Regions from separate parts of the Belliella baltica DSM 15883 genome, predicted to be linked through region 1. Evidence: riboswitches for the same ligand, from Rfam matches in the RefSeq annotation. Region 1 holds a riboswitch; the other holds the start of a gene.
The links. Region 1 has a riboswitch for thiamine pyrophosphate ahead of BELBA_RS03000 (TonB-dependent receptor). Riboswitches for the same ligand answer to the same signal wherever they lie in the genome.
Positions count from the first base shown of each region.

Region 2: it holds a riboswitch for thiamine pyrophosphate, as region 1 does, so the genes downstream of both, thiM (hydroxyethylthiazole kinase) here and BELBA_RS03000 (TonB-dependent receptor) in region 1, are expected to answer to the same signal.

Region 1 covers NC_018010.1:649,494-652,886, reverse strand. The annotation lists gene BELBA_RS03005 (fatty acid desaturase family protein) at 1-1,034, shown strand, start outside; TPP riboswitch at 1,135-1,231, shown strand; gene BELBA_RS03000 (TonB-dependent receptor) at 1,408-3,393, shown strand, end outside.
Region 2 covers NC_018010.1:3,386,221-3,389,613, forward strand. The annotation lists gene thiD (bifunctional hydroxymethylpyrimidine kinase/phosphomethylpyrimidine kinase) at 1-319, opposite strand, end outside; gene thiE (thiamine phosphate synthase) at 323-967, opposite strand; gene thiM (hydroxyethylthiazole kinase) at 964-1,758, opposite strand; TPP riboswitch at 1,830-1,918, opposite strand; partial or broken gene BELBA_RS15460 (IS1595 family transposase) at 2,209-3,128, opposite strand.

The sequences.
Region 1 (3,393 bases):
TCCATTCAGATTTAAAATTGAGGATCAAAAATTACTTTACAGAAAAAAATCTCAACCAAACAGGAAATTTCTCTCTTTACTTCAAAGCCATTCTGCTGGTTTGTGCTTACATAGCAACTTATGTAACGCTTATATTCTTCACACCACACTGGGCTATTGCCTTGGTTGGCTGTGTGCTTTTAGGAGCCTTGGCTTCAACCATCGGTTTCAACGTGATGCATGATGGTGCACATGGTAGCTTTAGTAAGAAAAATTGGGTCAATGAACTCGCTGGAGTTTCAATCAATTTTTTAGGAGCGAATGTATTCATGTGGAAAACCAAACATAATGTAGTTCATCACTCTTTTACCAATATAGATGAAGTAGATGACGATATGAATGCAAGACCTTTCTTGAGACTTTGCCCAAATCAAAAATTTCATCGTATCCATAAGTATCAACATAAATACTTCTTATTCGTCTACTCACTGCTGTACTTGTATTGGATTTTTGTGACGGATTACAAAAAATATGCAACCAAAAAAGTGGGAATTGTCCCAATTCAGAAAATGACTGTTGGAGACCACTTGTCTTTCTGGGGTTTCAAACTGCTTCATATCATACTATTTGTAGCAATTCCACTTTATATGCTTGGATTTACACCTTGGTTGATAGGATTTTTGGTTTATGGGATTTCAACAGGAATTCTCTTAAGTGTTGTATTCCAGTTAGCACATGCTGTCGAAGAAGCCTCTTTCCCAATGCCAAATATAGAAACCAACAAATTGGAAGATGATTGGGCAATCCATCAGTTAAAAACTACTTCAAACTTTGCCACCAATAACAAAGTACTTTCCTGGTTAGTTGGTGGGTTAAATTTTCAAGTTGAGCACCATTTATTTCCAAATATCTCTCACGTTCACTATCCGGCGATAAGCAAGATCATAAAAGAAACTTGTAGAGAATATGGAATCCCATACTTGGAGCATCCAAAACTCAGTATGGCATTTACCTCTCATGTCAATCATTTGAGAAATTTAGGTAATAACCAATAAACACAAAAGTCTTAATTTTTCCCGCTGTTCAGTTTTGAGCAGCGGGTTTTTTTATTTTCAGCATTTTTGGATATTAAGCTTTTCCACCTACATTTGCAGCATAGATCATTAGGGGTGCCTTAAAATATCAGGCTGAGATCATACCCACAATACCTGATCCGGGTAGTGCCGGCGAAGGGAAATGAGTAACCAATGAAAATAGAGCAGTCAAGTTTTCTTTGAAAACTTTGGATTAGTCCATAAAGCTTAGACTTTGCGCATGCATGCAATTCTGCTGTATTTGACTTGGAAACGGGTAAACAAAATGAAGAAAATCATCCCCTTGGTTTTCCGATGTTTAACCAGCCGGTTTTCGGCAAAGTAATTAAATCAAATGAAACAATTAGGATTTACACTGGCACTGCTGCTGGTGTGTTTTGTTGCAACAGCACAGAACAAGATTAATGGAACTGTAAAGGATGCCTCAACGGGAGAATTACTGGCTGGGACCAATGTGCTTTTAGAAGGAACTGGAAGAGGATCAACCACAGATATTTCTGGAAACTTTGAGATTAGAAATATACCTCAAGGAACTTATGATTTGAGAGTGTCTTTTTTAGGTTACACAACACAAACTTTAAAAATCACTGTTCCAAATACTGAGGAAATCAATATCTCTTTGGAACAAAGCAGTATTTTCACTGAAGAATTTGTTGTGAATGGAACAAGAGCTTCAGACGTGACTCCAACAACTTTTCAAAACATCAAAAAGGAAGAAATAGCCAAGTTGAATCTTGGGCAGGATATTCCGATGTTGTTGAATTATACGCCATCTGTGGTGAGTTTTTCGGACGCAGGAGCCGGAGTAGGCTATACTGGGCTAAGGATTAGAGGTTCAGATCAGACACGAATCAACGTGACAGTCAATGGTATTCCGATGAACGACGCAGAATCACATGGAGTGTTTTGGGTAAATATGCCTGATTTTGCATCTTCTGTTGATAATATGCAAATTCAAAGAGGTGTCGGTACATCCACTAATGGAGCAGCCACCTTTGGTGCCAGTATTAACATTCAGACAGATACGCGTCAGGATGAAGCTTATGGAGAAATAGACAATTCTTTTGGGTCTTTTAATACCAGGAGACACACGGTAAAGGCAGGAACTGGGCTATTGAATAATCGATGGGCTTTTGATGCCAGATTATCTCAAATCACATCTGATGGTTATATGGATCGCGCTTCATCTAATCTCAAATCTTATTTCCTAACAGGTGGGTATTATGGTGAAAATCATGTTTTCAAACTGAACGTCTTTTCTGGCGCTGAAAAAACCTATCAAGCGTGGGAAGGTGTACCCGAAGCGCTTTTAGAAACAAATCGGACATTCAATCTCTATACTTATGATAACCAAACTGATAATTATCAGCAGGATCATTATCAGTTTATTTACACAGGAAAAATTAACCAAAATTGGAAGGCAAATGGAGCTTTGCATTATACTTATGGACGTGGTTATTACGAACAATTTAGAGAAAATGATAGGTTGAGTAGTTATGATCTTTCTCCTGTTATTATCGGAGGAGAAAGTATCTCTAGAATGGATATTATTCGCAGAAGATGGTTAGATAATGATTTCTTTGGTGGTGTTTTCTCGCTGAATTATATTTCAAATGATGCCAGACTTGATGCTGTCCTGGGTGGAGGCATCAATCGTTATGATGGAGATCATTTTGGAGAAATTATCTGGATGCAATATGCAGATAATGTCAATATTAGAGACAGATACTATGATAACAATGCAGTCAAAGATGATAGAAATGTCTATTTAAAAGGTACATACGAAGCTTCAGAAGGGCTATTTCTTTTTGGTGATTTGCAATATAGAGGAGTGGATTATCGCTTTGATGGTTTAAATAATGACCTGAGAAATGTCTCAGGAAATGTTAGCTATAATTTCTTTAATCCTAAATTCGGACTGACTTATCAAACTAGTTCTGGGAATTCGTTATACGCATCTTATGCAGTGGCAAATAGGGAGCCTGTAAGGAGGGATTTTACTGATTCACCTATTGTAGATCGAGCACCTCAAGCTGAGAATCTTCAAAATATAGAAGCAGGAATCAAAGCCAATACAAGCAAGTATGCTTATAATGTGAATTTCTACTACATGAATTACAATAATCAACTTGTCTTAACGGGTCAGTTGAATGATGTGGGTGCTTATGTGAGGGATAATGTCGCAAATTCTTATCGAGCTGGGATTGAAATAGATGGGGCATATAACTTCTCTCCTCAATTTACATTTGGTGGTAATTTGGCTATAAGTAGAAACAAAATTTCAGAATTTACGGAGTATATAGACGACTACTCTGCTGCA
Region 2 (3,393 bases), 1.5 Mb from region 1:
CAGGATCATAAACTATAGGAATATCTGAACCTTCTAATTTATCAACCAAACAATCCACCACATCTGGTCTATCGATCATCCCAATTTTGATTGCTTTGGGTGTAATATCCTGCAAAACCGAATCTAACTGATCTGCTATATGATTTACAGGAATGCTGTGAATAGCTTTTACTCCCTGTGTATTCTGCGCAGTAGTGGCTGTAATTACCGTCATTCCATAGCAGCCTAAAGCTGAGAAAGTTTTCAAGTCTGCTTGTATTCCTGCTCCTCCACTACTGTCAGAACCTGCTATGCTCAATACAGAAATGTAAGTTTTCATCTCTTATTTAAATTTAAGTCCTTTTTCAATTTCTATTCTAAATGCCTCAGCAGCCTTCGCTGGATAATCTGCACTACAAATACCTGATACTACTGCTAAACAATCCGCCCCTGCCTCAATCACATCCGCTGCATTCTGAATTTTGATATTCCCGATGGCTACAAGTTTCTTCCTACTTATTTTTTGAAGTTCTCGAAGTCCATTCAATCCCCATTCTCTTCGCGTATCTATTTTTGTTGGTGTTGAGTAAATTGGACTGACCCCATAATACCATGCCATTTCAGATTCTGAAGATTGAATATCCTCCAATTGTTCTATCGACAAACCAATTGGATAATCTTTTCCCAAAACTTGCTTAGCATCTGTAATAGCCAAATCCGATTGACCAACATGAAGTCCATAGGCTCCAACATGTTTTGCCACTTGAGCATTGTCATTGATGATTAAGGGAACTTGATATTGATCACAAATTATTTTGAGTCGCTCTGCTTTTCGAATAAAATCAGGTTCACTTAATTCTTTTTCTCTAAGCTGTACAATTTCCGCACCGCCTTTTAAAGCTTCTTCCACTACCCAAAAGAAATCTCTTCCGAGGCAGGCAAGCTGATCCGTCACTAAATACAACCGGTAAGGAAAATCATACTTCATATCACAGAGGCTTGTACCCTTTTCTCTAGTTCTTCTTCTGTCAAATTATAAAGTGCATCGTAAAAATATAATTGAAGCGTACCTGGACCAATTGCCATATCAGCGGCTAAATCTCCCGCAACTCCCATAACTGCCATTGCGGTGAGGGTTTCTAAAAATGGATCTTTTCCAAGACCAACAAATGCTCCAACTATTGCCGAGGCTGTACATCCCATTCCGGTAACTTTCGCCATCAGAGGGCTGCCATTGGTGATTGTGGCTATTTTGTCATTATGGATAATATAATCTTTTGCTCCAGAGATGCAGACAACGGCCTCAGTTTCTTTAGAAAGTTGAATTCCAGCTTGCAAGGCTTCATCAGAAGAATTACTGCTATCCACTCCTTTGCTTTGAACATTCACACTAGCCAAAGACATAATTTCAGATGCATTGCCTCTAATGACAGTCGGCTTTTTTAAGAGAAGTTGTGAAAGGATTTCATTTCTGTAAGGTGTAGCCCCAGCACCGACCGGATCCAAGACCCAAGGCTTGCTTTGTAAATTAGCTTGTTCTGCTGCCAAAAGCATACTTTCAGCCCAATATTCATCAAGTGTACCTATATTGATTACAAGAGAACTGATAATGCGAACCATATCAGCTTGCTCAGGATGTGCATGCGACATAATTGGTGAAGCGCCAACAGCGAGCAAAGCATTTGCTGTATTGTTCATGACCACATAGTTTGTGATGTTTTGAACCAAAGTTGGATTAGACTTAAATTGTCGAAACGTATTACTTATTAACTCTTTCATAAGAAAATATTTATTAGATGAAAAACTTTAGGAGTCCATAATAGACAAAGAAAAATGCTTTCACGAGGCAAATGAAAAGCGGCACTTTTTCTTTCGCCGGCATTATCCGGTTCAAGTTCAAAGGGTATAATCTCAGCCAATGGCACCCCTAAAGTTTGTGTTTGCTAAAGTAAGTCATTATGAATTTTCAAAAAAGGATTATTGAAATATTTAATGATCAGCGATGAAATCAGTATGTAGTTTATTACAAATAATCTTTGCGACTAAGGATTGTTGAACTAGAGTGAGCTAGTTTAGAAAAGCAAAATTTATAATGGCTCAAAATAAGAAAGTAGGCATCGAATTCTAAGAGATTGAATTGGCAGTAAATAGATGATTATCAGATTTTTTTCCGAAACAAACACCTGATTATTGATAATCAACGAATCATTTTAATTTTAACAAATATGATTATCCGCTACTTTGCCAGTAGGGTTGGATAGAAGCAATAATAAGTCGGTCAAAGAGTCTTTCTCCAAAGTATCTTCGGTTTAGTTTGTAGCAAAACTCGTCGATGTAGTTCTGAAGCCTTCTTTCTGATATCATTTTGTACTTTCTAAGATCACTTTTGAGGTTACTGATTGCTGTATGAGCCCATTTAAGGTTGAATCTACCCTCTTTTGTTGAGGATAATTCAGTGACATGAACATCCACGAAGTCTTCAAACTTAGCGTAAGTGGTACTGTCATCGGTTTGAAGAACAGCATCTTTATTGATGAAGTCTTTAATAAGTTTCTCAGCCGTTTTAGCCTTTAAGTCCTCAATCTTCTTCATCTTGAAGTAGCGGCAGCTTTTGGTTAACTTCTTTGTCTTAGGATCCTCAAGAATGGTTGATTCAGCCATCACAGCCACTGTGGACTTCTGCTGAGTTCCTCGGCCCCGATTGAGATTCTTCTTTTTCTGGGCTGAGGTTGACTTGGTGATGTAAGCTTCATCATATTCTACCATGTCTTCCAGTTTATATTCATCATCCCGCTTACCCATTATGACACGAATCTTATGGCATAAATCAAAGACGGTTTGGTAGCGAGTAAACCCCATTTGTCGCTGGAGTTCAAGAGCGGTAAACCCCTGCTTAGTGGCACTAAAGAAGGTCATGGCCATCAACCACTTACGAAGTGACAGATTGCTATTTTCCATCACAGTTCCACTTTTCAAACTGGTACGGAATCCACAACTTTTGCATTGAAACATACTTTTACTGTGGAGCCAATAGTGCTCTTTTCCTCGCACTTTTTGCAAACCACGCCTTCCTGCTCTCGTTTAGCTTTGAAAAAGCTAATACAGGATTCTTCATCTGGAAAGCGCTCTTCAAACTTCAAAATATTCATGGTCAGAACCTTTGTTTTGACCAAGTAACCTCTCTTTAGCTTGATTACCAATCGATTGTCACCAACTGTCAGTATATAATTTGGCTACTGGCAGAATTACGTATATTCATATTAACAAATCCAAAAAAACACATAATATAATTTTACAGATATTATTTTCTAATCATTTGATAACAAGAAAATTTGGTTTAAACGTTTAAGAACTCTTAATTTTAGAAGCAATTTGTTGATAATAAAGTGCAGATATATAAACATAAAAACTAGA